Regions from separate parts of the Bradyrhizobium sp. BRP19 genome, predicted to be linked through region 2. Evidence: predicted binding sites of a transcription regulator. Region 2 holds the regulator's gene; the other holds the start of a gene.

Region 1 (14,901 bases), on a different contig from region 2:
CCGCCTCATCCTCAACGGCCGCCCGGTGACCCGCGTCGCCCTGGAGGCGACATTTGCCGGCGACGCCTGCGGTGTCGACGACCGCGCCGCCGTCAAGCGCTGGCGCGAGACGCTGCCGAGCGGCGCGTCCTATGTGACCTACGACTGCCTCGACAACGGCTATCTCGACAACACAGACGTCTTCACGGTGCCGCCGGGCCACATCTTCGTGCTCGGCGACAACCGCGACAATTCCACCGACAGCCGCATGTCGACATTCGGCTTCGTCCCGATGGACAATCTCATCGGCAAGGTGACGCGGATCTTCTGGTCGCTCGACGAAGACGGCGAGCCGCGTTTCGAGCGGCTCGGGAAGGTGGAGTAAGGCTTGCTCCGTCATTCCGGGGCGGCGCGCAGCGCCGAGCCCGGAATCCATAATCACAGGCGGACGGGAATGGCCCACTACGTTTACATCCTCGCGAGTAGGAAACACGGCACGCTTTACATCGGCGTGACCGACGACCTTGTCCGCCGCGTGTATCAGCACAGAACGAAAACCGTCCCCGGCTTCACGAGCAAGTACGGCGTCGACAAGCTCGTCCTGTTCGAAATCTATGACGATCCCGCGACGGCCATTACCCGTGAGAAGGAGCTCAAGAAATGGTGACGCGACTGGAAGACGCGTCTCATCGAGGAGCAGAACCCAAATTGGGATGATCTCTATCCGGGGCTGACCAAATAAGGTTCATCCTGCACTCCTTGTCATTCCGGGGCGCGCCCCCTTGGGCGCGAGCCCGGAATCCATAATCACAGCCAGATGGAGTGGGCCCGCTATGCCCGTCGCCCGTGAGTTTCGTGGTTATGGATTCCGGGCTCGCGCCCAAGAGGGGCGCGCCCCGGAATGACGTGCTCCCCAAAACAAAAACCCCGGCATCGCTGCCGGGGGTTCGCATTTCGTCGTTTGCCTGAGATGGCTGGATCAGAAGTCCATGCCGCCCATGCCGCCGCCCGGAGGCATCGCCGGGCCGGCGCCGCCCTTCTTGGGCAGCTCGGCGACCATGGCTTCCGTGGTGATCAGGAGCGCGGCCACCGAGGCTGCGTTCTGGATCGCGGTACGGACCACCTTGGTCGGGTCGATGATGCCCTTCTTGACGAGGTCGGCATATTCGCCGGTCTGGGAGTCGAAGCCGTAATTGTAGGCCTTGTTCTCCAGGATCTTGCCGACGATTACCGAGCCGTCTTCACCGGCGTTGATCGCGATCTGGCGAGCGGGGGCCGACAGCGCCTTGCGCACGATCTCGACGCCGGTCTTCTGGTCGTCGTTCTTGGTGCGCAGACCCTTGAGCTGCTCGGAGGCACGGAGCAGGGCGACGCCGCCGCCCGGAACGATGCCTTCTTCCACGGCCGCGCGGGTCGCATGCATCGCGTCATCAACGCGATCCTTGCGCTCCTTGACCTCGACCTCGGTCGCGCCGCCGACGCGGATCACCGCGACGCCGCCCGCGAGCTTGGCAAGACGCTCCTGGAGCTTCTCACGGTCGTAGTCCGAGGTGGTCTCCTCGATCTGCGCCTTGATCTGGGCCACGCGCGCCTCGATGTCGGCCTTCTTGCCGGCGCCGTTGACGATCGTGGTGTTCTCCTTGTCGATCATCACCTTCTTGGCGCGACCGAGCATGTTGAGCGTGACGTTCTCGAGCTTGATGCCGAGGTCTTCCGAGATCGCCTGGCCGCCGGTCAGGATCGCGATGTCCTGCAGCATGGCCTTGCGGCGATCGCCGAAGCCCGGAGCCTTGACGGCCGCGACCTTGAGGCCGCCGCGCAGGCGGTTCACGACGAGGGTCGCAAGCGCTTCGCCTTCGACGTCCTCGGCGACGATGACCAGCGGCTTGCCGGTCTGCACCACGGCCTCGAGCAGCGGCAGCAGCTCGTTCAGCGAGGAGAGCTTCTTCTCGTTGATGAGGATGTAGGCATCGTCCATCTCAACGCGCATCTTGTCGGCGTTGGTGACGAAGTAGGGCGAGATGTAGCCGCGGTCGAACTGCATGCCCTCGACCACGTCGAGCTCGGTCTCGAGCGACTTGGCTTCCTCGACGGTGATGACGCCCTCGTTGCCGACCTTCTTCATGGCGTCGGCGAGGAACTTGCCGATTTCGGCATCGCCGTTGGCCGAGATGGTGCCGACCTGGGCGATCTCGTCGTTCGAGGTGACCTTCTTCGAGTTCTTCTCGAGGTCGGCCACGACGGCTTCGACCGCGAGGTCGATGCCGCGCTTGAGGTCCATCGGGTTCATGCCGGCGGCGACCGACTTGGCGCCTTCCTTCACGATCGCCTGGGCGAGCACGGTGGCGGTGGTGGTGCCGTCGCCGGCCGCGTCAGCGGACTTGGAGGCGACTTCGCGCACCATCTGCGCGCCCATGTTCTCGAACTTGTCGTCGAGCTCGATCTCCTTGGCGACGGTGACGCCGTCCTTGGTGATGCGGGGAGCGCCGAACGACTTGTCGAGCACAACGTTGCGGCCCTTCGGACCGAGCGTGACCTTCACCGCATTGGCGAGAACGTCGACGCCGCGCAGCATCTTGTCGCGCGCTTCAACCGAGAATTTGACTTCTTTGGCTGCCATCTGGAGTTTTCCTTAGGTGAGTTTGACTGGAGGGGAGGAGAGGGGCTCTTAAGCCGCCTTCTTCTTGGACTCGCTGACTTCGAGAACGCCCATCACGTCGCTCTCCTTCATGATCAGCAGGTCCTGGCCGTCGATCTTGACCTCGGTGCCGGACCACTTGCCGAAAAGCACGCGGTCGCCGACCTTCAGGTCGATCGGGATCAGCTTGCCAGCTTCGTCGCGGCCACCGGGGCCAACGGCGACGACTTCGCCCTGGGAGGGCTTTTCCTTGGCAGTGTCGGGAATGATGATGCCGCCAGCGGTCTTCTCTTCGGCGTCGATGCGCTTGACCACGACGCGGTCGTGAAGCGGACGGAATTTCATGCAGTCCTCCTAAGCAATTGCTCGGGTTGAGGTTTTGAGATTGTTAGCAATCGTTGCCCGTGAGTGCTAGCACGAGCGAGCCTGAAATAGGACAGGAATTTTGCGGGAGCAAGGGTTTGTAGCAGAAAAAATAGCAGCCGAAAGCGCGGACTGCCAGAAACTCCTCGCCATCGTTAACCCGGCAGCCGTGACCGTATTAGCACGGAGTCGTCTCTGCTGCTAAAGCATTGAATTTCAACAGCTTGTTAAACTTTTGGGCTTGAGATGAGTTGTCAGTTTGCGTCACATTTCTCTCATGTGAGCGCATCGTTTCCGGGTGGCTCCCCGGGGCACGGACCAAGCCACTCGCCGAATGCGCTCCTGCAAAGGAGGTTTGGCATGGGACTGCGCGTTGGGGGCGTTTCCGAGGAATTCCGGAAACAGATGCTGGGCTACGGGCTGACGACGGCACAAATTCTCTATCGAATGCCGGATCATCCCTCGCTGCTCCAGACCTATGTCTGGCAGAACTACGACATGTTTCCGAAATTCCCCGCGCTCACCGATTTCCTGGCGTTCTGGCAGGAGAAGCTCGACGGTCCCCTCCATTCGGTGACGGTGGCCCATTCCAAGCTGATCAAGCCGGCCGAGCTCCGCGCCGTTGACGGCGTGTTCCGCCTGCATTGAGGCCGCGTAGGGTGGATTAGCCTGCGGCGGCGCGACGCGCTGCCGCTGGCGTAATCCACCTCGTTTCTCTCCGCGTGCCGAAACAGAAACGGTGGATTACGCCTTCGGCTAATCCACCCTACGAGATCACGCAATCAGACGCCGCCGCTGCAATAACGCGTCCACATCGCGCGATAGGCCGCGTCCACCGCTCGTGCATATGAGATGGGGTTGCCCGCGGCCGCAGCGTTGATCGTTGCGGGCAGTTCGCGGCGCAATTTGTCGAGCTCGCCGGTCTCGGCCGCGCGGCTGGCCGCGATCTCGACATAGGCCCCCTCGCTATCGGCGACCCAGTCCGGCAGGCCAAGTGCGGTGAGGATGGCGCCGGCAGCGCGGCCGGGCAGGCTGTTGCCGAGCTTCGCCACCACGGGCACGCCCATCTGCAGGGCTTCCCATGTGCTGACGCCGCCGTTCTGCGGGAACGGATCGAGAGCAATATCGATGCGATTGAACGATGCCAGATGCTCGTCCCGCAACGTGGCCCCGAGCAGATCGACGCGTTCGGCCGGCAATCGGCAAGCCGCAAATCGCGCCAGCAGCTTGTCGCGGACGAGTTGATCGTCGAGCGCAACATCCTTGATCAGGAGGCGCGAGCCCGGCACCCGCTCGAGGATCCTGGACCAGACTGCCGCCGCCTCGTCCGAGATCTTGCTGATGCGGTTGAAGACACCGAAGGTGACGAAGCCGTTCGAGAGCGCCGGCGTTCCGGCCCGCGTAATCCCGGCCGGCAGCGGCGCCAGCGTCACGAAGCACGGCAGGTCGACCACCGTCTCTGCAAACAGATGCCGAACCTCGTGCGGAATCCCGACCGGATCCGAGAACAGATAGTCGATCGTCGGCAACCCGGTGCCGGTGCCATGGCCCCAGCCGTGCGCCTGGATCGGTGCCGGCTTGCGCGAAAATATGCCGAGGCGGTTTCCTTTTGTATGGCCGGACAGATCGATCAGGATATCGATGCGATCGTCGCGAATCTGGGCGGCGAGGCGATCGTCGCTCCATTGCGAGGCGTCGCGCCAGCGATCGGCGATGCCTTGAAATTCGCGTGTCGTCGCATCGACTTTCGCCGAGCACGAATAGCAAACGATTTCGAACCGGGCGCGGTCGTGGTGTTGCAGGACAGGCTTGAAGATGAGCGCAGCCGAATGCGCGTTGAAGTCCGACGAGACGTAGCCGAGCACCAGGCGACGATCCGGATCGCGGCTGTTGTCATGGGGGGCGGCCGCTTCTGAAGCGATTTTCGCGCCGATCCGCTCCCACCATACGCGTCGCGCCTGCTGATGCTGCTCGACGCTGGCGTCCGGCACGAAATCGAGCGCGAAGATCTTGCTGGAGATCGCGCTCTCGAGATCGGGCCGGATGTCGAGGGCTCTGTCGAAACTGGCGAGGGCTTCGTCGACCCGGCCGAGTGCGGCAAGACAAAGGCCCAGCACCAGGTGAGCCTGATCGGAATCGGGCGCGATCGCGAGCGCCTTTTCGCAATCGGATAGTGCCTCGGCCATCTGCCGGGTCTGGAGCAAGACATTGGCGCGCCAAAGCCATCCGTTCACGTCGTCAGGGGCGAGGGCGATTGCCCGGTTGCAATCCGCCATGGCCTCGTCGAATCGCTGCAGCTCCCGGAGTGCCACGGCGCGGTTCGCCAGCGCCGCCGCATAGTCGGGCTTGATCGCGAGCGCGCGGTTCAGGCTTGCAAGAGCCTTGTCGTAGTTGCGCAGACGGCAGAGCGTGGAGCCGCGGCCGTTGTGGGCTTCGGCGAGGTTTGCGTCGACGGCGAGCGCCCGATCGTAGCTGTCGAGCGCTTCCTGGTAGCGATCCAGGGCCGCGCTCGCGTTCCCGAGATTGGAGAGAGCGAGGGCGTAGTTGGGCCGCAAGGCGAGCGCCTTGCGATAGCTCTCGCGGGCATCATTGTGACGTTTCAGCCCGTTCAGCGCGACGCCCAGGCTCATATGGGCTTCGGCCGATCGCGGATCGACGACAACCGCCCGGCTCAGCAGGCTCTCGGCCTGCTGATAATTCCCAGCATCGGACTCCAACGCGCCGAGCATATGCAGCGCGATGAATTGATTGGGCGCGATCTGCAGGAGCTGGCGATAGGCAGCCTTGGCCCCGGGCAAGCGTCCCTTCTTGTGCAACTCGAGCGCTTGCCCGAGCAAGGGCAGCACGTCGACCTTTTGCCGCTTCTGAAGCCGGGCATTTTGAAATGCACGCTGACCGACATTGCTGCCCATGAATCAATTCCCCCGGATGTCCCGGGCGAGACTAGTTCAGCGCGAGAACGAAGACGAGACGCCCCCAGCCCGACGCGCCAGCTTGGGGCAAGCTACGATCCGATACGGTGATCGCGTGATTGGCCTCAGCCTCTTACCCTCCAGGGGAGGGTCCTGGAGGGGGAGGGTGACAGCGCGGATGCGGCACTACTCAACACGACCAGCTCTGCGATTGCTGCCTCGCCCACGACTGGATAAGCTGACCTTCAAGCCATACCGCGCGACGGCGGCTCAGAAACAGGGAGGCAGACAATGGCCAAGCAAAAGGCATCGAGGCCCGCATTGAAGACCGCGGTGAAGAAGCGGAGTGGCGCCAAGGCGGCGGCGCGATCCTCGGCACGCAAGGCCGTGAAGGCGAAGGCGCGCACTGCCGCTGCGAAAAAGCCCGCACGTCCGAAGCAGCGCATCGCCGTCAGCCATCACCGCGAGGAAGACTTCAAGGCCGACGGCCTGCGCGCCTACGCGAAGTATCGCGATCTCGGCATCGGCGAGGCGACCCATGGCCTCGCGCAGGCGCATGTGATCCGCCTGCAAGGTCCCTGCAACCCGGCCGAGGTGTCCAAGCTCCACTATCACGACGTCGAATTCCAGATGGTCTACGTGCTCAAGGGCTGGGTGAAGACCTATATGGACGGGCAGGGCGAGACCTTGATGCAGCAAGGCAGCGCCTGGACCCAGCCGCCGAAGATCAGGCACATGATCCTGGACTATTCGGACGACGTGGAGCTGCTGGAGGTGATCCTCCCCGCTGAGTTCAAGACGGTGGAGCTGAAGGCGTAAGCGCAACTCTCGATCGCTAAAATGCGGTCGATCCGAGAAACCGGGCGGTCAGCAATCGGGATGATTTCGGCCGCCCCGCAAGCCTGGTGCTAACCAGTCGAAAATACCTCTCGCGTCAGCTCAAGGCTGTGTCAACGCGGGAAATGCTTTCATGGCGACCAACACTTTTGGCCGACGCGGCACCGTAGCGCCAGCTCCAAGAGCATCGTTTCAAGCCGCCGCCGCGCCGATCGCCATAGAGAAGCCCTCTTCCAGCGAGGAGACGCTTTTTGCCGACAACAAGCTTCTGGCCGACATCCCCTTCCTCACCATAGGCCTGATCTTCGGTCTGGTCCTGATCTTCGTTCTGCAGCGTAGTCTCGCCATCGACATCGCGCGGGACGGCGACATTGATGTGCGCTCGCTGATCGCTCAGGGCGCGTCCGGCTACGATCTCGTCGTCGGACGGGGGGAGTGGTGGCGAATCGGCCTTGCGCCGCTTCTGCATGGCAGCGGGTGGCACCTCGTGAGCAATTGCGTTGCGCTGTTCATCGTCGGCGTCAGGCTGGAGTCGCTGATCGGCCGCGGCTGGTTTGCGCTGATCTTCGTTGCCAGTGCACTGGCCGGAGAGGCCGGCTCGCTGCTGGGCAACGGCCCCGGCACGGTCGGCGTCGGTGCGTCCGGCGCCGTCACCGGGCTGATCGCCGCGCTGTTCGTGGCGAGCTTCGATCCCGAAGCGGACGCCGATCAGACCATATCGAGGCTGAAGACGTCGCTGTTCTTCGGTGTTCCCGCACTGCTGCCAATGGCCTTTGGCGCTTCCGGCAACGTCAACTATTACGCCCACGCAGGCGGTGCGGTGGCCGGCGCCGCGCTCGCCGTCACGCCGTGGCTCGCCTTCTGGTCCTATGACAGCCTGCCGCGGAGCGCGAGCATGACCTTGCTGGCAGGATCCATCGGATCTCTCATCTGCGCCGGCTTCGCCGCCGCGCATTATTCGGCCTACATGGCCGATGCCGCGCACTATATCCGCGCCTCGGAAGTGCCGATGAAGGGCGACGAGATGGCCAGCCGGTCGCTCGATCTCGTTAGCCGCTACCCGAAAGACGCGCGGGCTCACGTCTACCGTGCTGTCTTCTTCCTGGAACAAGCGGATATCAATGCCGCCGAGAGGGAAGCGCAAACCGCCATGTCGCTCGCAGCTTCGGACGTGGCGGGTGGGCCGGTGCGCTCCGGGGCGCAGGGCTTGATGGCGGTGTTGCTGTGGGTGCAGGGCCGAACCAGCGAGGCGAAGGCCATGGCGGCCGAGCCATGCCGTGCCAAGATGCCCGAGGTGCGTCGCATCCTGCAGAAGTCGAAATTGTGCGGTTGATGCAAAGATTCTCGCCGCCGTCATTGCGAGGAGCTCTTGCGACGAAGCAATCCAGACTGTCTCCGCGGACGCATGTCTGGATTGCTTCGCTTCGCTCGCAATGACGCGTGGAAAGAGAGCCTACGCCAGCACCCCCACCACCGCTCCCATCAGACACGTCGTCAGCGTCCCCGACACGATCGACTTCAGACCCAGCGCGTTGATCTCCTCGCGCCGCTCCGGTGCCATCACCCCTAAGCCGCCGATCATGATGCCGAGGCTGGCGAAATTGGCGAAGCCGCACATCGCATAGAGCATGATCAGGCGCGAGCGCGGATCGAGCGTATCGGGCGGCAGCTTCGAGAAGTCGACATAGGCGATCAATTCGTTCAGCACGGTCTTGGTGCCCATCAGGCTGCCGGCGGTGATCGCCTGATCCCACGGCAACCCCATCAGCCAGCACACCGGCGCCATGACGAGGCCGAGCAGCCGCTGCAGCGAGATCGCGGCGCCGCCGACGTGCGGGAGCAGGCCGAGGATTGCGTTGACGAGATAGACCAGCGCCACCAGCACCAGCAGCATCGCGACGATGTTGATCAGCAGCTCGATGCCCGCGCTGGTGCCTTTCACGATCGCGTCCATCGTGCTGGCGACCTCCATCTGCGGATCCTCCAGCGCGCCGCCGGTGCGCTTGTCGGAGGTTTCAGGGACCATGATCAGGCTGACCAGGATCGCCGCCGGCGCGCCGAGCACGGAGGCGATGACGAAATGCGCGGCGGCGTCGGGAATGAGCGGCGCCAGCAGCGTCGCATATAGGACCAGCACGGTGCCGGCGATGCCGGCCATGCCGCCGGTCATGACCAGGAACAATTCGCTGCGCGTCATCTGTGCCAGATACGGCCGCACGAACAGCGGCGCCTCGACCATGCCGAGGAAGATGTTGGCAGCGGTCGAGAGCCCGACGGCGCCACCGACGCCGAGCGTGCGCTCCAAGAGCCAGGCCATGCCGCGGACGATCGGCGGCAGCACGCGCCAATAGAACAGCAGCGTCGTGAGCACGCTCATGACCAGCACGATCGGCAGTGCCTGGAACGCCAGGATGAAGTCCGCGCCTGGCGCCTTCAGGTCGAAGGGCAGGGGTCCGCCGCCGATATAGCCGAACACGAAGGCGGAGCCGGCCCGCGAGGCCGCCGAGATCGCGCCGACCGCCTCGTTGATGGCGCCGAAGGCATGGGCGACGACCGGCAGCTTCAGCAGCACGAGGGCGGTGACGAAGGTCGCGGCAAGGCCGATCGCCGCCTGGCGCAGCGACACCGCGCGACGATTTTCCGCCAGCGCGAAGGCGATCAGCAGCAATGCGAAAATGCCGAGTGCAGATTGCAGGCGCAGCATGATGTCCCAAACCCTCGATGATTATGGCCGTGCCTGCGCTGCAAAGGCAATGCCGGGAGCAGCCGGGAACGACCAGTGTTGACAAGCGGGGCCACCTCGGCCACGCGGGAGGCCTTCGATATCGAGGGAAAGAGCGGTCCGAGCGTGACCGAAGAGGCGATGCCAGAGCAGCCAATATCCGGACATCGACCGGTCACCGCCGGTGAGCTCCTCCGCCATCCCGCTTTCCTGTTCTTCCTGCTCTCGCGCAGCCTGTCGCGCTTCTCCAGCCAGATCGCGGCCGTCGCGATCGGCTGGCAGATCTACGATCTCACCGGCTCGGCGTTCGACCTCGGGATGGTTGGTCTCGTCCAGTTCCTGCCCACCGCTCTTCTGGTGTTCGTCGCCGGCCACGCCGCCGATCGCTACGAGCGCAAGCGCGTCGTCCAGCTCTGCCAGCTGGTGGAGGCCGCGACCGCGCTCTATCTCGGGGCCATCACCTATCTCGGCGCGGTCAGCGAAGTGCAGATCTTCATCGCGACTTTCCTGCTCGGAATCGCCGGCGCGTTCGAGAGCCCGACCACGGCGGCGCTGCTGCCGCTGATCGCGCCGCAGGGCTCGCTCCAGCGCGCCACTGCCGTCTCCAGTGGGGCGGCGCAGGTCGCGACCATCACGGGACCTGCGCTCGGCGGCATCGCCTATGCGGTCGCCCCGCACCTTGCCTATGCCGTGATGGTCCTGTTCTGGGTCTTGGGGATGATCTTGACCGGCTTCATCCGGCCGCGCCCGCAGGCGATCGCGAGGGAGGGGATGGACTCGGACAACATCTTCGCCGGCGTCCGCTTCATTCGCAGCAACCCGGCGATCCTCGGGACCATCTCGCTCGATTTGTTCGCCGTGCTGTTCGGCGGCGTCACGGCGCTGCTGCCGATCTATGCCCGCGACATCCTCCAGACCGGCCCGGTCGGGTTAGGCGTGCTGCGCGCCGCGCCTGCGGTCGGTGCCTTGCTGATGACCATGGTGCTGGCGCGCCACGCGATCTCCCGGCATGTGGGCCTTCGCATGTTCCAGGCCGTGATCGTGTTCGGCCTCGCCACCATCGTGTTCGCGCTGTCGTCCTGGATGTGGCTGTCGGTGCTGTCGCTTGCAATCCTCGGTGCGGCCGACACGATCAGCGTCGTGATCCGCTTCTCGCTGGTGCAGCTGTCGACACCCGACGAGATGCGCGGCCGCGTCGGCGCGGTGAACTTCCTGTTCATCAACGCCTCGAACCAGCTCGGCCAGTTCGAGAGCGGAGTGGCAGCCGCGCTGCTCGGCGCCATGCCTGCCGCCGTGCTCGGCGGCGTCGCCACCGTCGCAGTGGCGCTGCTCTGGATGAAGCTGTTTCCAGCCCTGCGCAAGGTGGAGAGCCTGGAGTAGGTCCTCCGCTCTCTCAACGTCATTGCGAGGAGCTCGCGACAAAATTGCGTAGCAATTTTGCGCTGGTGCGACGAAGCAATCCAGAATCTCACCGCGGCGGCAGCCTGGATTGCTTCGCTGCGCTCGCAATGACGATTGTTGAGATGGCGTGGGGACTTAACTCGCGTCACGCCCGCAGCCCGGCAGCAGCAGGCGCCTCTTGACGCCTACTGTGCATGGGGTTGTTTTCGCGCTTTTTTGTTCAGCCCCGCCCGACGAACGGCATCTTGGTCGCCATCACCGTCATGGTCAGCACGTTGGCATCGAGCGGCAGGCTGGCCATGTAGGCCACGGCATCGCCGACTGCTTTCGCGTCCATGCGTGGCTCGTGCTTGGTGGTGCCGTCGGGCTGCAGCACGCCGGGGCCGTTGACCATGCGGTCGGTCATCGGGGTTGCGGCATTGCCGATGTCGACCTGGCCGACGGCGATGTCGTACATGCGGCCGTCGAGATTGCTGGCCTTGGTGAGGCCGGTGATGGCGTGCTTGGTCGAGGTGTAGGCCGCCGAGAATGGCCGCGGCGCGTGCGCCGAGATCGAGCCGTTGTTGATGATGCGGCCGCCGCGCGGGGTCTGATCCTTCATGATGCGGAAGGCGTGCTGGGTGCACAGGAACGGGCCGGTGAGGTTGGTGTTCACCACGGCCTGCCATTGCTCGAGGCTGAGATCCTCGAAGTTGACGGCCGGCGCGCCCATGCCGGCATTGTTGAAGAGCACGTCGAGCCGGCCGTAGGTCGCCTTCACCTTGTCGAACAGCGCGGCGATGGAGTCCGGCTTGGTCATGTCGGCGGTGACGCAGAGGCTTTTTCCCGCGGGACCGAGCTTTGCCGTCTCCTCGAGCATGTCGAGCCGGCGGCCTGTGAGCACCACGGTGAAGCCGGTGTTCATCAGCGCCAGCGACGCCGCGCGCCCGACGCCGGTGCCGGCGCCCGTCACCAATGCGATTTTTTTCGCTTCACTCATCGTTTCCTGCCTTTTCTCTTCTGCTGTCAGGTTTTGGGTTCTTTGTCGTTCTTGTAGGGCGGGCGCGGAATGTTCTGATGCGCCGCGCGCAAGGCCGCCGACCAGCGCGAGCGCAGGTCGTGGAAATAGGGCTCGCCTGCCTCGATGCGATGGTTGAGATCGGCCTCGCAGGCTTCGTTGCGCACCACCAGCACGTCGATCGGCAGGCCGACGCCGAGATTCGAGCGCATCGTCGAGTCCATCGAGATCAGGCCGGTCTTCAGCGCCTCATAGAGCTCGACGTCGTAATGCATGGCGCGGTCGAGCACCGGCTTGCCGTATTTGTGCTCGCCGATCTGCAGGTAGGGCGTGTCGGTGGTGCACTCGATGAAATTGCCGGCGGTGTAGACCATGAACAGGCGCATCCGCGCGCCCTTGATCTGGCCGCCGAACAGGAAGGAGACGTCGAAGGACACGTCCTCGGATTTCAGCGCCGGCCCTTCGGTGGCATGCACCGCCCGGATCGCCCGGCCGATGCGCTGGGCGGCCTGGAACATGGTCGGTGCGTTCATCAGCGTCTCGATCTCGCCCGTATTGGGATCTTCGAGGCCCTCGGTCAGCGTCGACAGCACCGACTGGCTGATGGCGAGGTTGCCGGCACTGGCGATCGCCATGATGCGCTCGCCGGGCTTGGAGAAGATGTGCAGCTTGCGGAAGGTTGAGACATTGTCGAGGCCGGCATTGGTGCGGGTATCGGCGATCATCACCAGACCGTCCCGAACCAGGATTCCGCAGCAATAGGTCATTTCCAGTCCCCGAACGCGTTTGCGCGGAATTACTAGCCAATTTCAAGGGCCACTCCAACCCCCGATTGGGTCCGTCATTCCGGGGCGCGACGAAGTCGCGAGCCCGGAATCCATTCCTCCACCAACTCTGCGGCCAGATGGATTCCGGGTTCGCGCGACGCGCGCCCCGGAATGACGGTGCGAGACGGCAATTTAGTCCGCGGCATTCACCAGAAACGCCTCATCAACCGGCACGCCGAGCGCCGTCACCAGCCGGTTGGTCTCCGCGGCCATGCCGACGATGGCGAGCAGCTCCCCATATTCGGCCTCGCTCATGCCCTTGGCCCGTGCCGCGGCCGTGTGCGAGTGGATGCAGTAGCTGCAGCCATGCGCGATCGAGACGGCGACGTAGAGCATTTCCTTGACCTTGGGATCGAGCGCGCCGGGAGCCATCACCTCCTTGATGCTCTCCCAGGTCCGCCGCAGCGTCTTCGGATCATGGGCCAGCGCGCGCCAGAAATTGTTGACGAAGTCCGATTTCCGCACCCTGCGGATGTCGTCGAAAACGGCGCGCGCTTGAGTCGAGAGTTCATCATCCGAAAGCAGTTTCACTGTCGCCATGGCTACCTCGCGGGTCTGATTTGACGCCGCAAATGTAGCACGCCGAATGTGTTCGGCTGGCGACTCCTAGCTCTGCCGCTGGGACTGCGATTGCGACTGCCCGCCGCGGCCGGCCTGTTCGACCTTCACCGCCACCGTCAGCGTTTCCGTGCCGCCGCCGTAGCGCGTGCCGCGCACCGGGGCCGCGCCGAGATAGTCGAGCCCGATCGCGAGGCGGACATGCGCGTCGGTGGCGCAGATGCTGTTGGCGGGATCGAAGCCGACCCAGCCGAGATCGGGCACGTAAGCCTCTGCCCAGGCATGGCCGGCGTCCTGGTGCACCGTGTCGTCCGCACGCAGGAAATGCCCGGAGACGAAGCGCGCCGGCACGCCGCCGGCGCGGGCGCAGGCGATGAAGATGTGCGCGTAATCCTGGCAGACCCCGCGCTTGAGCGTGAACGCCTCCGCTGCGGACGTGCCGCTGTTGGTCGGGTCCTCGTCGAACGTCATGTGATCGGTCACCTGCGTCATCAGCGTGTGCAGGAAGCCCAGCGTGTCGCTCTCGGCCTCGCTGCGCAACTGGCGCGCGACCGCCGTCATCGCCGGATTGACCGAGGTGAGGTCGGTGACGCGCAGGAACATGCCGGGGGGAAAACGCTCGTCGCTGCCGCGCAGCACGCCGCCGGTGTCGTGAGTCTCGATCAGCCCTTCGGCAATGATCTGGATGTCGCCGACCGGCCCGCAGGACAGCACGTGGGTGACGTTGCCGAACGCGTCCTCATGCATGTCGAGCTTGGTGTCGGTGGAGACGTCGATCTGCCATTCCGCGACGTATTGCCCGTCATGGCTGCCCGGCGTCATGCGCAGGATCTGGATCACGCTGGTGGCCGGCGGCTCGTAGCGATAGGTCGTGGTGTGCTGGATTCGCAGGCGCATGGTGGACCGTGTCGTTTGTTGTAAGGCGTGACTGCCGTCGCAAAGAAGCTCGTCATGCCCGGGCTTGTCCCGGGCATCCACGTTCTTCCTCGTCGCGCAAAAGCAAGAACGTGGATGGCCGGGACATCTAGCGCGAAGACGCGCTTCGCGCTTTTGCCCGGCCATGACAATATCCCCTGTCGTCAGTCGAGCGACATTAGATCAAATACTGCTTCGTGATGATTTCGCCCAGCCTGGAATTGTCCGCGATGAATTCCTGAATGAATTCATGCACGCCATGCTGGAAAATGTCGTTCATGTTGCTGTGTTCCAGCCGGTTGCGGATGCCGCGGGCGTGGCGCTGGGCCGGGCCCTGGCGGCCATAGGCGACGCCGATCTGGTCGAGGTTGCGCACGAGGTTGCCGTAGCAGCTGGCGAGCGAGCGCGGCAGCGTGTCGTTGAGGATCAGGAGGTCCGCGATCAGCCAGGGCTTCAGCGTCTCGCGATAGACCCAGTGATAGGCCGTCAGCGCCGAGACCGAGCGCAGGATCGAGCTCCACTGGTAGAAGTCGAGAGGCCCGCCGACATGCTCCTCCTCGGGCAGCAGCACGTGATACTTCACGTCGAGGATGCGCGCGGTGTTGTCGGCGCGCTCCAGGTGCACGCCCATGCGCGAGAACCAATAGGCGTCGTTGCGCAGCATGGTCCGATAGGCCGAGCCGTCGAAGCGCAGCGAGGTCTCCTGCACGAAGCGCAGGAATTTTGCGAGGTCCTCGCGCGTCGAGGTGCCC
Region 2 (14,901 bases):
CCATGGTCTTGGCGAAGGCCTTGACCTCGATCTCCGCACGCTTGTGCATGCCGACCTGGTTGAGGCAGTACAGCGGCGGCCGGTCGTTCGGTCGCGCCGCCTTCAGCACGCTCAGCATGTTCTTGGTGTTGCGTAGATTGGCGAGATCGGGCTCGGCCACGATCACGATGTCGTCGGCGTTCACCAGCGCGCGCCGGGTCCAGCCGGACCATTGATGGGGCACGTCGAGCACGATGCAGGGCGTCGTCATGCGCAGCGTGTCGAACACGGCATCGAAGGCTTCAGCACCGAAATCGTAGACGCGGTCGAGCGTGGCGGGCGCTGCCAGGAGGCTGAGGCGATCGGTGCATTTGGCGAGCAGGCGCTCCATCAGCGCCGTGTCCGGCCGGTCCTGCGACAGCACCGCGTTGGCGATGCCCTGCACCGGATCCTGGTTGTAGTCGAGGCCCGCGGTGCCGAAGGCGAGGTCGAGATCGATCACGACGGAATCGAGCGAGAGATCGCGGGCGATGGTCCAGGCCAGATTATGCGCGACGGTGGACGCGCCGACGCCGCCTTTGGCGCCGACCACGGCGATGACGCGGCCGGTGATGATGGCTTCCGAGGCCGAGAACAGGCTGCAGATCGAGCGGACCACGTCGATGGTTTCGACCGGGCCGACCACGTAGTCGTTGACGCCGCGGCGCACCAGCTCGCGATAGGGCGCGGTGTCGCTGGGGCTGCCGATCACGACCACGCGTGTGCCGGGATCGCAGACGCCGGCGAGGTCGTCCAGTCCTTCGAGGATGTCGCGCGTGCCGTCGGACTCGATGACGATCACGTTCGGCGTCGGCATCGATTCATAGGCTTCGATCGCCGCGGCGAGGCCGCCGTCCTTGGCGCTGAGATGGGCCTTGGCGAGCCGGCGATCCTGGCCAGCCGCCGTCACCGCCTTGAGCGTCTGCTCGGTCTCGCAGAAGGCTTGCACCGAAATGCGAGGAACCGGCGCGATGTGTTCCTCGGGGTGCTGCGGATCGTCCGCGTCTTCGTCGTGGATGCCTGTCATTTGGCGGTATCGCTGAGTTTGGCCTTGTCGGATTCGGGATAGGTGGTCGTCGTCGTCGTGCCCTTGCGATAGCGATCGAACGCGATGTCGCGCCGTGCGGTATAGGCGGGCGTCTCGGCGCGCGGTTGCTCGAGGTCAGCCGGGTTGTCGATCATCGCGGCGAGATTGCGCTGGCTGGCGCAGCCCAGATTGAAATAGGGGCGGTTCTCGGTGTAGCCGGGGTTGAGGATGTTGGGGCCGACATCTTCGGGCCACAGCCCGCAGGGGCCGGCGACGGCGGTGATCTTGGAATAGCTCAGGCGGATGGTGGGCAGCAGCCCCGGATCCTCAGGGCGATAGGGCCGCTGGGCGATGGCGCGCGACGGCACGCCGCCGGACGTGAGCACCGAGCGGATCTCCTGATAGGTTGCGGCGGCCGCGCGCGAATTGGCGGTGTCGACCGGCACATCGACGACGACCGAGCCGGTGCCTTCGCGCATCCAGTCCCGCGCGATGCCCGCGACGTCCGAATGCTGCGCAGCCGAGAGGCCGCCTCTGCTCTTGCCGACGAAGATCACGATCGACTTCTTGCCTTCCTGCACCGCAATCGGATGGCGCTGGCGATAATCGGTCGGCACCGTCTGGGTGACGATCTCGGTGGTGTTGCAGGCGCCGAGCATGACGGAGAGGCTCGTCAGTGCCAGCGCGAGCCGCAAATTGCGCCGTCGATCGGCTGATGTTGTCGTCATCCCCTGATCCCTCCTGCCCCTGCCTTGCCCGGTCCCCAAACCGTTCGTCTCAGTCGATGATGAAGCCGAAATCGCCCGGCGTGCCGGCCACCGGATCGACACGGCTCGCGATGCCATAGAGGCGGTTGACCCTGCCGAGCAGCGCCCTCTGTGCGTCCGAGGCCGGCGCGAAGCCGTCGTCGGGCCGCGACAATTCCTTCTGGGCAACCGCGCGCACCACGTAAGGCGTCACGATCACCATCAGCTCGGTCTCGTTGTTGACGAAGTCCTGGCTGCGGAACAGCGCGCCGATGATCGGCACCTGGTCGACACCAGGCAGTCCGTTGATCGCCTGCTTGGTCTGCTGCTGGATCAGGCCGGCCATCGCCATCGAGCCGCCCGAGGGAATTTCCAGCGTCGTTTCGGCGCGGCGGGTCTGGATCGATGGAATGGTGATCGAGTTGGTCGAGGACCCGGTCACGGCCTGCGTTAACGTGATCGAGTTGGTGTTCGACAGCTCCGAGACCTCGGTCATCACGCGCAGGCTGATGCGGCCTTCGCTGAGCACGACCGGGGTGAAGTTCAGCGAGATGCCGAACTTCTTGTAGGTGACCTGGGTGGTACAGACGTGAGTGACGGGATCGCAGGCGTAGCCCCCGGGAATCGGGAATTCGCCGCCGGCGATGAAAGTGGCGGATTCGCCCGAGATCGCGGTGAGGCTCGGTTCGGCCAGGGTCCGCATGACGCCGGCGCTTTCCATTGCCCGCATCGTGGCGTTGACGGTGGCGACGCCCTTGGCGAGGCCGGTGACGCCGAGCCCATTGCTGCTGACGATCGGTCCGCCAGAGACCGAGAACGGATTGGAATTGTTGAAATTCACCACCGCCGTGCCGGCATTCAGGCTGGCGCTGAGATCGACGCCGAGCTGCTTGACGATGTCGCGGCGGACTTCGCCGACCACGACCTTGAGCATGACCTGGTCGCGGCCGCGCACGACGATGTTGTTGACGACCTTGTCCGCGCCGCCGACCAGCTTTGCGGCAACGTCGCCGGCCTGCTGGGCCTCGACCGGGCTCGACACCGAGCCGGTCAGCATCACGCTGTCGCCGACGCCCTCGATCTGCACGCCCGGCAGCGACTGGCGCAGTGCCGAACGCATGCCGTTGAGGTCGCGCTTCACCGCGATGTCATAGGAGGCGACCTGCTGGCCATCGGCCGCGAAGAACACGACGTTGGTCTGGCCGACCTGGCCGCCGATGATATAGGCGCGCTGGGCCGAGCGGATCACCGCATTGGCGATCTTGGGATCGGCCACCAGCACGTCCTTGACCTCGCGCGGCAGGTCGATGACGACGGACTTGCCGATGCCGAGCGACAGAAAGCGCGACCGCGCCGGTGCGATAGTCCCAACCGACGATAAGCCGAGATCCGACGCCTGCATCGGCGCCTGGTCGCCGACCGGCGCCTCCGCAGCACTGAGGACGCCGGAAGCCGCGAGCAGCCCCAGCACCAACATCGTCCCCGCCAGGACCGAGCGCACGCGCTTCCCCCGAATGCGCAAGCCCGTCCGATCACCCCCGTAGTTCATGCTGTCCCCATCACTTCTGTGACGTCAGTTGCCGTGCCTGGACGCCGTAACGGATTACGTTCACGCCGCCTGGGCGCTTGATCGCCTGGTCCTCGGGCGTGCCGTCGACTGCGTTGGCATCGACGATGCTGCGCAGCGCGAGTGTCAGAGTGCCGCCCTGCCGTGCGGCCGAAAGCGTAGCGATCTGGTCGGGCCGCAGCTCGAGCGTGACGGTCTTGCCGACCACCGCGTTCTGGCCCTCCTTTTCCTTCGGGGCCTGGTCGATCGCGAGCACACGGATGTTGGTGAGAATGACCTCGGACAGGATGAGGTCGTTGCCGCCGGTCGGGCCGTTGGTGTTGCCGCCGTCCGGATTCTTCAGCCGGCGGGTCAGGACGATGTCGACGCGGTCATTCGGCAGGATGAAGCCGCCGGCGCCGGTTTCGGCTGAAATCTCGGTGGAGACGGCACGCATCCCGGACGGCAGGATCGCGGCCATGAAGCCGGAGCCTTCGGCCTTGACCAGCTTCTGCTCGCGGATCGGCTCGCCCTGCATCAACGGCACGCGCGCGATCGAGCCCGCGATCTGGGTCGGTGCCTCGGGCCTGCTGTCGCGGCGGATGAAGGCGCTGCTGGCGGTTGCCGCGGGCCAGGCCTGCCATTGCAGGTCTTCGGGCTTGACGGCCTGGCCGAGCTGGATGTCGTTCTTGGCGATAAGGACCTCGACCGTCGGCAGCTTCTCGGCGACGGGCAGGACGGCCGCGGGCGGATTCTGATAGCCGCTCGCCAGATATGCAGCGACGCCGCCGGCGCCGAGAGCGATGACGAGAACGACAATGCGTGCGGTGTTCATACGCTTCTACTCTTACGCGGGGCACTCGAACCGCACCTGGCGTGTTCCCCCGCATCGATGAGTAGGCAGCAAAAGTATAAGGGGTGTTGCGAGGCCGAACGTGATCGCCGGCCGCGATGCTGGTTTTCGGCAGATGGTGAACGCGGCGTTATTGGGTCGGCCAACAGCCCCGTAGTTTCACCTACGCGGGCACGTACGTTCGCACGGCGCGCGCGGCGTCATGGTGAATACGTCGTTAGCATCCCGGACTTCGCTAACGCTCCATCCGGGCTACGCGCAGAGCTCTACTTCTTCCGCTTCGCTTCGATCACGTCCCAGATCTTCGCGGCCACATCAGGCCCGCCGAGCCGCGCGATGGCGCGGATGCCGGTGGGTGAGGTCACGTTGATCTCGGTGAGATTGCCGTTGATGACGTCGATGCCGACGAACAACAGGCCGCGCTCGCGCAGCGCCGGGCCGACCGTGGCGCAGATCTCGCGCTCACGCGGGGTGAGCTCGGTCTCCTGCGCCGCGCCGCCGCGCACCATGTTGGAGCGGAGGTCGTCGGCGGCCGGCACGCGGTTCACCGCGCCGGCGAACTCGCCGTCGACCAAGATGATGCGCTTGTCGCCGTGCTTCACCTCGGGGATGAATTGCTGGATCACCCAGGGCTCCCTGAACGTCACCGAGAACATGTCGAACAGCGAGCCGAAATTCATGTCCTGCGGCATCACGCGGAATACCGCCGCGCCGCCATGGCCGTGCAGCGGCTTCATGACGACCGCGCCGTACTTGTCGCGGAACGCGTTGATCTCATCCAGGTCGCGCGAGATCAGCGTCGGCGGCATCAGTTGCGGAAAATTCATCACGAACAGCTTTTCCGGCGCGTTGCGCACCGAGGCGGGATCGTTGACGACCAGCGTCTTCGGATGGATGCGCTCCAGGAAATGCGTCGAGGTGATGTAGGCGAGGTCGAACGGCGGATCCTGGCGCAGCAGCACCACGTCGAACCCGTTCAGCGCCTCGCGCCTGGGCTCGCCGAGGGTGAAATGGTCGCCGGGCTCGTCGCGCACGGTCAGGAGCTGAACCGGCGCGACCAGCTCCTCGCCGACCATCGAGAGCTTGTCGGGCGTGTAATAAGACAGGCCATGGCCGCGCTTCTGCGCCTCCAGGAGCAGCGCGAAGGTGGAATCGCCCTTGATGTTGATGCGGGCGATGGGGTCCATCTGGACGGCGACGTTCAGTTTCATGGGCTGCCTTTCAGGTCGAGGCGTCGAATGCCGCCAACAGATGGCGCGGAAGCGAGCGCGGCGCAATCAGCATGGCGTCGAATCGCAATTCGAATTCGGCATGCTCGGGATGCGCTGCGAGCCAGCCTTGGGCGGCGTCGATGATGCGCTGCTGCTGGCGCGGCGTCACGGCGAAAGCGGCCTCGTCCAGCGTGGCGCGGGCCTTGACCTCGACGAAGGCGATCAGGTTGCGGCGCCGCGCCACGATGTCGATCTCGCCATGCGGCGTGCGGTAACGTTTGGCGAGAATGCGGTAGCCCTTGGCCATGAGGTAGGCGGCGGCACGGCTCTCAGCGGAAATACCGGTCTGGAACGCTGCGACGCGCTCGGGCGACGCGACCTTCGGTTCCGCAGGAATCTCAGTCTTCGCCATCGCTGCCCCGCGAATCCTTTGCGAGCTCGAGCGCGCGGGCATAGACCTCGCGGCGCGGCCGGCCCGACAACGCGACCGCGTGCGCCACGGCATCCTTGACGCTGTGCGCGGCAAGCTGCTCGCGCAACAGACTATCGAGCGCGTCCGATGTCAGAACCTCGGCGTCGGCCGCGGGCGGAGCGATCACCAACACGAATTCGCCGCGTGTCTCCAGCGTTGCAGCCTCGCGCGCCAGCTCGCTCAGCGTTGCGCGCGAAATCTCCTCATGCAGCTTGGTCAGCTCGCGGCAGATCGCGGCCTCGCGCGGCCCCATGATCTCGGCGAGATCGGCCAGCGTATCCTGCACGCGGTTGCCTGACTCGAACATCACCAGCGTCGCGTCAATGCGGGCGAGCTCGGTGAGACGGCTGCGCCGCGCGGCTGATTTCGCCGGCAAGAAGCCTTCGAAGAAGAAGCGGTCGGTCGGCAGCGCGGCGACCGACAGCGCGGCCAGCACCGAGGACGGGCCGGGCAGCGCATACACCGCATGGCCGGCGGCGCAGACCTCGCGCACCAGCTTGAAGCCGGGATCGGAGATCAGCGGCGTGCCGGCGTCCGACACCAGCGCGACCGAGCCGCCCTGTCCCAGGGCTTCCAGGATTTTGGGACGCGCGGCCTCCGCATTGTGCTCGTGATATGGCTTGAGCTGGGCCTTGATCGCATAGCGCTCGGTCAGGCGGCGTGTGATGCGGGTGTCCTCACAGGCGATGACGTCGACGCCGGCGAGCGTCTGCAGCGCCCGCAGGGTGATGTCGCCGAGATTGCCGATCGGGGTCGCGACCAGATGGAGGCCCGGCGCGGCCTTCGGCGCCGCGAGCCGATGGGCATCGATGGAGAAACCGTGCGAGGCGGCGTCTTGAGCTTCAGGCGTATTTATCGGGGCCGGCTTTGCGCGCATAATGGAGCCAACTTAGGCACGATCGCTAAGGCTGGGAACCGGCTCGCCGAAAAAGATCGTGCCCAAAGATCGTATCCGGGTGAGGGGCGAGGAACGGACGGGAATGTGATCGGTCGAGATCGCGCCGGGAGGCAGGAGGGGCCCTCGCGCCATATTCGCGACGGAAACGCCGCCTTGATGAGTGAATGAGTGACGGCGAAGAGCTGCCGGGACGGGATTGCGGCCGCGTTAAGCGGTTGTTATCCTTTTGTTTTGGTTAACTATTTGCCGACACACTGCCTGAATCCGCGGCCCCCCGTCGCGGAAAGCAATGTCGTGATCAGCCGGCGACGGCGGGTCGGAAGAGAAGCTGCCATGGTCGGCCCGCGTCATCCAAAGTCTCACCTTCCGGGATCCCGATCGCCAGGGGCGACCCGGCGGACTGCGCTCGGCCTGTTGCTCGGCGCGCCCGTGCTGTCGGCCTGCGCCGGCGTGCAGCAAAGCCTCAGCCAGTTCTCCAACCCGTTCTCGAGCTCCGCGCCGCCGGCCCAGCCGGCAGGACCGCAGCAGCAGGCGACGACCGCCGGCACCGGCGGCGTGAAGGTCGGCCTGATCCTGCCGCTCTCCGCGGCCGGCAATGCCGGGCTCGCCGCGCAATCGATGCGCAACGCCGCCGAGATGGCGCTGGCCGAGTTCCAGAACCCGAACATCCAGCTCCTGATCAAGGACGACAATGGCAGCCCGCAAGGCGCGCAGGCCGGCGCGCAGCAGGCGGTCGACGAGGGTGCCGAGATCATCCTCGGGCCGCTGTTCGCGCAATCGGTGCCGGCGGTGGCGCAGGTCGCGCGCACGCGCGGCATTTCCGTCATCGCCTTCTCGACCGATTCCAGCATCGCCGGACGCGGCGTCTATCTGCTCTCGTTCCTGCCGGAGTCCGACGTCAACCGCATCGTCGAATATTCCGCCGGCATCGGAAAGCGCTCCTTCGCCGTGCTGGTGCCCGACAACGCCTATGGCAATGTCGTCGAGGCCGCGGTGAAGGCGGCGGTGCCGCGGCGCGGCGGGCGCATCGTTGCGTTCGAGAAATACGGTGCCGATCGCGCCATGCCCGCGCGCACCGTGGCGCAGCAGCTCGGCAGTGCCGACGCGCTGTTCATTGCCGATGACGGCGATGCCGTCGTGTCAGTGGCGGATGCGATGACGGCCGCGGGCGCGAACCTGCGCAACATCCAGCTGCTCGGCACCGGCCTGTGGGACAATCCGCGCGTCTATGCCAGCGCCGCGCTGCAGGGCGGCCTTTACGCCGCGCCCGATCCGGCCGGCTTCCGCGCCTTCTCCGGCCGCTACCGCACGAAATACGGCGCCGAGCCGATCCGCACCGCGACCCTTTCCTATGACGCGGTCGCGCTCGTTGCCGCGCTGGCGCGCACGCAAGGCGGCCAGCGCTTCTCCTCCGACGTGCTCACCAACCCCTCAGGCTTCGCCGGCATCGACGGCCTGTTCCGCTTCCGTGCTGATGGCACGAATGAACGCGGACTTGCCGTGATGAAGGTGACGCAAGGCGGCGGCGTTGCGGTGGCGGGCTCGCCGAAGAGCTTTGGGGCGTAATGGTTTCGTAGCCCGGATGGAGCGCAGCGTAATCCGGGTTCTGTCCACGCGGTGAGACCGTCCCGGATTGCGCTACGCTCCATCCGGGCTACGAGATCCGCTAAGCCGCGAGATCCGCGACCACGGCATCCAGCACCGGAAAACCGCTGCTGGTCACGCGCAACCGTCCCGTCGCATCGACCGTGATCGCGCCTTCCTCGCGCAAGAGCGCGATGCGGCGGGGGTCGAGAGGGCGGCCGGCGAGGGCCTTGTAGCGCTCGGGATCGATGCCTTCGGCGAGCCGCAATCCCATCAGCAGGAATTCGTCGGCGCGCTCCTCGCTGTTGAGGAGCTCGTCGCTGACGACGCCGTCGCCGTTGGTCTCGACCCGCATCAGCCAGGCCTCGGGACGCTTTTCGGTGGCGGTGGCGTGCCTGATCCCGTCGATGTCGAGACGGCCATGTGCGCCGGGGCCGATGCCGGCATATTCCTCGCCGCGCCAGTACACCAGATTGTGCCGGCACTCGGCGCCGCGCCGCGCGTGATTGGAGATCTCGTAAGCGGGTAGCCCGAGCTTGTCGCAGGTCTCCTGCGTGACGTCGTAGAGCGCGCGGGCGACCGCTTCGTCCGGCGTCTTCAGCTTGCCGGCCTGGTGCAGGCCGAAGAAGGGCGTGCCTTCCTCGATCGTCAATTGATAGAGCGACAGGTGCTCGGCCGCTTCATCGATGGCGTGCCGCAGCTCGCCCGCCCACATCGCCGGCGTCTGGTCGGGGCGGGCGTAGATCAGGTCGAACGAATAGCGGTCGAACGCGCGGCGCGCGATGGCGACGGCATCGAGCGCTTCGCGCGCGCTGTGCATGCGGCCGAGCGCTTTGAGCGAGGCGTCGTCGAGCGCCTGCACGCCGAGCGAGACGCGGTTGACGCCGGCGATGCGATAACCGGCAAAGCGCGTGGCTTCGACGCTGGTCGGGTTGGCTTCCAGCGTTACCTCGACGTCGCCTGCGACGGTCCAGTGCTTGCCGATCGCGTCTAACACCGCGCCGACGGTGGCGGGCTGCATCAGTGACGGCGTGCCGCCGCCGAGGAAGATCGAGGTGACCTCGCGGCCGGGCGCGCGCTCGGCGGTCGTTGCGATCTCGCGCGCGAAGGCGGACGCAAACCTCGCCTCGTCGATCGCGGCATGGCGGACATGGCTGTTGAAGTCGCAATAGGGGCACTTCGACAGGCAGAACGGCCAGTGCACATAGACGCCAAACGCATCCTTGTTAGCGCGGCTCAAGGCAGATCTCCGCCAGTTTCCGAAAAGCGCGGGCGCGGTGCGACAGGCCGAGGCCAAGCGGCGGCAGGCCGTGCTTCTCGATGCTGGTCATCTCGCCGAAGGTGCGGCTGTGCCCGTCCGGCAGGAACATCGGGTCGTAGCCGAAGCCGGCCGTGCCGCGCGGTGGCCAGATCAGCGTGCCGTCGACGCGCGCCTCGACCTCCTCGCGATGATCGTCGGGCCAGGCCACGCAAAGCGCGGAGACGAAGTGGGCCTTGCGCTTGTCCGGCGTGGTGGCGCCGCGCTCCTGCAGCAGGCGCTCGATCTGCGCCATCGCCGCGTTGAAATCCTTGGTCGGGCCGGCCCAGCGCGCGCTGTAGATTCCCGGCGCGCCATCGAGCGCATCGACCACGATGCCGGAATCGTCGGCGAAGGAGGGCAGCTTGGTCGCCTGCGCTGCGGCTACCGCCTTGATCGCGGCGTTGCTGCGGAAATCGTTGCCGGTTTCCTCGGGCTCGTCTAGGCCGAGCTCGCCCGCCGACACCGCCTCGATCCCGTACGGCGCGAGCAGCTCCCTCATCTCGGCGAGCTTGCCGGGATTGTGGGTGGCGATGACGAGCTTGTCGGTGATTCGGCGGTGCATGGGCCTATTGACTACGCCACGGCCAGTTTCTGCAAGTCCACCAGGCGCGCAATGCCCTTCTGCGCCAGGGCGATCAGCTTCAGGAACTCGTCCTGCGTGAACGGCTCGCGTTCCGCGGTGCCCTGCACCTCGATGATGCGGCCATCGCCGGTCATGACGAAATTGGCGTCGGTCTCGGCTTCCGAATCCTCGGCATAGTCGAGATCGAGCACCGGCGTGCCGTTGTAGATGCCGCAGGAGATCGCGGCGACGTTGTCGCGCATCACGTTGGCCTTCACCATGTTGCGCGCCTTCATCCAGTTGAGGCAATCGGCAAGCGCGACCCAGGCGCCAGTGATCGAGGCCGTGCGCGTGCCGCCGTCGGCCTGGAGCACGTCGCAATCGACCGTGATCTGGCGCTCGCCAAGAGCTTCGAGATCGACGATGGTGCGAAGCGAGCGGCCGATCAGGCGCTGGATCTCGACGGTGCGGCCGCTCTGCTTGCCGGCGGAGGCCTCGCGGCGGGTGCGTTCGGAGGTCGCGCGCGGCAGCATGCCGTATTCGGCGGTGACCCAGCCGCGGCCCTGCCCCTTCAGCCACGGCGGCAGGCGATCCTCCAGTGTGGCGGTGACCAGCACATGGGTGTCGCCGAATTTAACGAGGCACGAGCCTTCCGCATATTTGACCACGCCGCGCTCCAGCGTCACGGGGCGCAATTCGTCGGGCGCACGGCGGCTTGGCCGCATGGGAAATCTCCAAAACTCACGGGAATAGGCTGTTCGCGGTGCTTGTAGGTGGGGCGGGGGTGGGCGGCAAGGGCTTATTCACCCCCTGACCGTCGGCCTGCAAACGCAACGCTTGTCAGACGCGGCCCGGATGGACAAATTATAAGGATCCGAGAGGAGTTACCGTCTGTGGCCCATCACGATCCGATCCATCTGATCGCGCCGCGCGCAGGCCTTGCCCAGCTCAACGAGCGTTCCCGCGACATCTTTCGTCAAATTGTCGAAAGCTATCTCGCGACCGGTGAGCCGGTCGGCTCGCGCAACATTTCCCGCCTGATTGCGATGCCGCTGTCGCCAGCATCTGTGCGCAACGTCATGGCCGATCTGGAACAGCTCGGCCTGATCTATGCCCCGCACACCTCCGCCGGCCGGCTGCCGACGGAACTGGGCCTGCGCTTCTTCGTCGATGCCCTGATGCAGGTCGGCGACCTCAACGAGGCCGAGCGGCAGGCGATCCAGAGCCAGCTCTCGTCCGTCGGCGAGGCGCAATCGGTCGAGGCGGCGCTGGACCAGGCCTTGATGCGGCTCTCCGGCCTGACCCGGGCCGCCGCCGTCGTGCTGACGCCGAAATCCAATGCGCGGCTGAAGCACATCGAATTCGTCCGCCTGGAACCGGAAAAAGCGCTGGTGATCCTGGTCGGCGAAGACGGCCAGGTTGAAAACCGCGTGTTGACGCTGCCGCCCGGAGTTCCCTCTTCGGCGCTGACAGAGGCCGGCAATTTCCTCAATGCGCGGATCCGCGGCCGGACCTTGGCCGAAGCGCGGCTCGAGCTCGAGACCGCACTCGGCGAGGCCCGTGCCGAGCTCGATCAGCTGACACAGAAAGTGATCTCGGCCGGCATTGCCAGCTGGTCCGGCGGCGAGAGCGAGGACCGTCAGCTCATCGTCCGCGGCCACGCCAATCTGCTCGAAGATCTGCACGCGCTGGAGGATCTGGAGCGGGTTCGCCTGTTGTTCGACGACCTCGAGACCAAGCGCGGCGTGATCGATCTGCTCGGCCGGGCCGAGACCGCCGAAGGCGTGCGCATCTTCATCGGCAGTGAGAACAAGCTGTTCTCGCTGTCGGGGTCCTCCACCATCATCTCGCCCTATCGGGATGCCGCCGGCCACATCGTCGGCGTTCTCGGCGTGATCGGCCCGACGCGGCTGAATTATGCCCGCGTGATCCCGACCGTGGACTACGCCGCCCGCATCGTCAGCCGCCTGTTGGGGGGCTGACCGGCCTTTCTGCCGATCACGGGCGCTTGATTTTCGCGGGCTTAAGCACGATATCCGGGCCAACATCCCTGAAACGAGTTCGAGATCAGAGCCGATGACCGAGCAAGACCGGCAACCCCAAGACACGACTGCAGCGACCGGCGAGCCCGTGGTGTCGAAACCCTACATCATGCCCGACGATCCCGAGCCGGGTTCGGTCGAAACCCTGCAAAAGGAAGCGGCTGAAGCGCGCGACCGCATGCTGCGGACGCTGGCCGAGATGGAGAATTTGCGCAAGCGCACCGCCAAGGAAGTTGCCGACGCCCGCCTCTATGGCATCACCGGCTTCGCGCGCGACGTGCTCGACATCGCCGACAATCTCCAGCGCGCACTCGATGCCGTTCCGGCGGAGGCGCGTGCTGCGGCTGATCCCGGCCTGGTCTCGTTGATCGAGGGCGTCGAGCTCACGGAGCGCGCGCTGCTCAACGCGCTGGAAAAACACGGCGTGAAGAAGCTGGATCCTCAGGGCCAGAAGTTCGACCCGAACTTCCACCAGGCAATGTACGAAGTGCCTGACGCGTCGGTGCCGTCGGGCACCGTGGTGCAGATCATGCAGGCCGGCTACACCATCGGTGACCGCGTGCTGCGCCCGGCGCTGGTCGGCGTCGCCAAGGGCGGCGCGAAGACTGCGCCCGCGGCGAACAACAACGAATCGAGCAGCGCGGCGAACTGAGTGTTGGCGTCATTCCGGGGCTCGACGAAGTCGAGAACCCGGAATCCATTGAACAGCAGAGACAACCGCACAATGGATTCTCAGGTGCGCAAATTGCGCACCATAGCTCGCGCTGAAGCGCGCCCCGGAATGACGGAAGGATAGCGCGCCGCCTACGCGCTCACCGCGATATCCGCAGACTGAATCCGCTTCACGCCCGCCTTGGCCATGTCGGCCCAGGCCTTGGCGAGCGAGCCCTGCGTGTCGATGCCGCGGCAGGCGTCTTCCACCACATAGACCTCGAAGCCCGCCTTGCGCCCGTCGAGCGCGGTCCAGGCGACGCAGAAGTCTGTCGCAAGACCAGCGACGAAGACGCGCTTGATCTTGCGGCCCCTCAGGTAGCCGGCGAGCCCGGTCGAGGTCTTGCCGTCGGCCTCGAGGAAGGCCGAATAGCTGTCGACGTTCTTGTGAAATCCCTTGCGGATGATGAGCTCGGCGTGCGGGATCGACAGGTCCTTCGACAGCGCCGCGCCCTCGGTGCCCTGCACGCAATGGTCCGGCCACAGCACCTGCTTGCCGTAGGGCAGGTCGACCGTTTCGAACGGCTTCTTGCCGGAATGAACCGACGCAAACGAAACGTGGCCCGGCGTGTGCCAGTCCTGCGTCAGCACCACATTCGCAAATGCCTTCGAGATCTTGTTGATGACCGGCACCACCTGCTCGCCTTCCTTCACCGCGAGGCTCCCGCCGGGCAGGAAGCAGTTCTGCACGTCGATCACGAGCAGCGCGGACGCTTCGTCCGGCTTGATCGGTGCGGCCGCGAACAGCGCGCTTGGCGCGAGCGTCGCCAGCGCCGTCGTTCCAAGCATTGCCAAGACCTGTCGCCGAACCAGCATGTCTACCTCCCCTCCAGGATGATCCAACGGGAGGAAGCCTAGTTCCGTTCGTGTACGAACAGAAGCCCGAAAATGCGGCCGGTTCTGTCCAGCGCGTGGGCTGACAAAGCCCATAGCGCCGTCATCCCGGGGCGCGCAAAGCGCGAACCCGGGATCCATAACCACAGGGAGAAGTTGGGCGAAGGTTCTTCGTGAAACTGCGACCAACCACGATTAGCGCCGGCTTCGCCCTACCCCTTCGGCTGAATCCCGTCGCGCACGGCACGGAAGCGGGTGAAGGCGACTTGCCATTGGTCGCGCGGGGCGCTGGCGATGATGCGCAATGAAGCGCCGCCGCTCGAGAAGCGGATCCACTGCACCACCGTCACCGGGACCTTGTCCTTGCCGCTGACGCCGTCGATCCGGGTCTCGAAGCCTTGCTGGCCGTTGATGCGGATCGGCTCGGACATGGTGATGCGCGACTCGCGCACGCCGGGAATCTGGAGCGCCGCCTCCTGGGCGAAGCGGGCGCGGTCGTCGGCGGCTTGCGGGGTGGCGCCGATCAGGCCGAGGATCATGAACGGCCTCGCCTCGTAGCCCACGCTCTCATCGCCGTCGGCCAGGATGATGCTCGAGCCCGGTGCCAGGGTCTTGATGTCCTTGAAGTCGGCGAGATCGGTGATCTTGAACGGCAGCAGCGCGATCTGCTCCTCGGCCGAGACCTGCCTGCGGGTGGTGGCGCTCGCGAACATCTGTCGCACCGCCTCGTCCGTGTAGATCTTGGTCGCATTCTCCGGGATCTGTACCGCGACATAGCCGGAGAAGCCGGCGCCGGGCACGATCATCGAATACCGCTTCACCGGGGTATCGCCGGCCTTGCCGCTTTCGGTGGTGAAATAGGCAAGGCCAGCGGGGGTCTCGACCTTGTCCTGCTTGACGCCGCCGGTCCCCCCGGGATTGGAATTGAAGGCGCTCACGACCTCGCCATAGGCGGCCGGCGGCAGCTCGGTGACCAGCACCTTGACGTTGCCGTCCTCGCTCTCGAAGCCCGGAAAGGTCTTGGCCGTGCTGAGGCCGATCAGCGGCACCATGCCGAGACGCAAGCCGGGTGGGAAAACGACGTCGGCGGCGAAGGC

The links. Region 2 encodes HrcA, which represses chaperone genes, less so after heat shock. Its sites were predicted from a motif close to GTTAGCACTCNCNNNNNGNGAGTGCTAAC; they were not measured.
Region 1: the regulator HrcA is predicted to act here: its motif matches at 3,005-3,033, upstream of I6F36_RS04645 (co-chaperone GroES).

Annotation. Positions count from the first base shown of each region.
Region 1 is NZ_JADYVZ010000001.1:939,590-954,490, reverse strand. It holds gene lepB (signal peptidase I) at 1-364, shown strand, start outside; partial or broken gene I6F36_RS04655 (GIY-YIG nuclease family protein) at 434-721, shown strand; gene groL (chaperonin GroEL) at 959-2,599, opposite strand; gene I6F36_RS04645 (co-chaperone GroES) at 2,648-2,962, opposite strand; gene I6F36_RS04640 (usg protein) at 3,341-3,628, shown strand; gene I6F36_RS04635 (tetratricopeptide repeat protein) at 3,763-5,892, opposite strand; gene I6F36_RS04630 (cupin domain-containing protein) at 6,184-6,711, shown strand; gene I6F36_RS04625 (rhomboid family intramembrane serine protease) at 6,863-8,062, shown strand; gene I6F36_RS04620 (NupC/NupG family nucleoside CNT transporter) at 8,183-9,433, opposite strand; gene I6F36_RS04615 (MFS transporter) at 9,593-10,831, shown strand; gene I6F36_RS04610 (SDR family oxidoreductase) at 11,073-11,831, opposite strand; gene I6F36_RS04605 (proteasome-type protease) at 11,858-12,616, opposite strand; gene I6F36_RS04600 (carboxymuconolactone decarboxylase family protein) at 12,809-13,216, opposite strand; gene I6F36_RS04595 (transglutaminase family protein) at 13,283-14,131, opposite strand; gene I6F36_RS04590 (alpha-E domain-containing protein) at 14,328-14,901, opposite strand, start outside.
Region 2 is NZ_JADYVZ010000006.1:160,465-175,365, reverse strand. It holds gene I6F36_RS20760 (AAA family ATPase) at 1-1,045, opposite strand, end outside; gene I6F36_RS20755 (CpaD family pilus assembly protein) at 1,042-1,773, opposite strand; gene I6F36_RS20750 (type II and III secretion system protein family protein) at 1,823-3,340, opposite strand; gene cpaB (Flp pilus assembly protein CpaB) at 3,351-4,172, opposite strand; gene gshB (glutathione synthase) at 4,457-5,401, opposite strand; gene I6F36_RS20735 (YraN family protein) at 5,412-5,813, opposite strand; gene rsmI (16S rRNA (cytidine(1402)-2'-O)-methyltransferase) at 5,800-6,750, opposite strand; gene I6F36_RS20725 (penicillin-binding protein activator) at 7,105-8,337, shown strand; gene hemW (radical SAM family heme chaperone HemW) at 8,438-9,595, opposite strand; gene rdgB (RdgB/HAM1 family non-canonical purine NTP pyrophosphatase) at 9,582-10,217, opposite strand; gene rph (ribonuclease PH) at 10,229-10,942, opposite strand; gene hrcA (heat-inducible transcriptional repressor HrcA) at 11,111-12,199, shown strand; gene grpE (nucleotide exchange factor GrpE) at 12,294-12,911, shown strand; gene pncA (bifunctional nicotinamidase/pyrazinamidase) at 13,064-13,786, opposite strand; gene I6F36_RS20690 (hypothetical protein) at 14,017-14,901, opposite strand, start outside.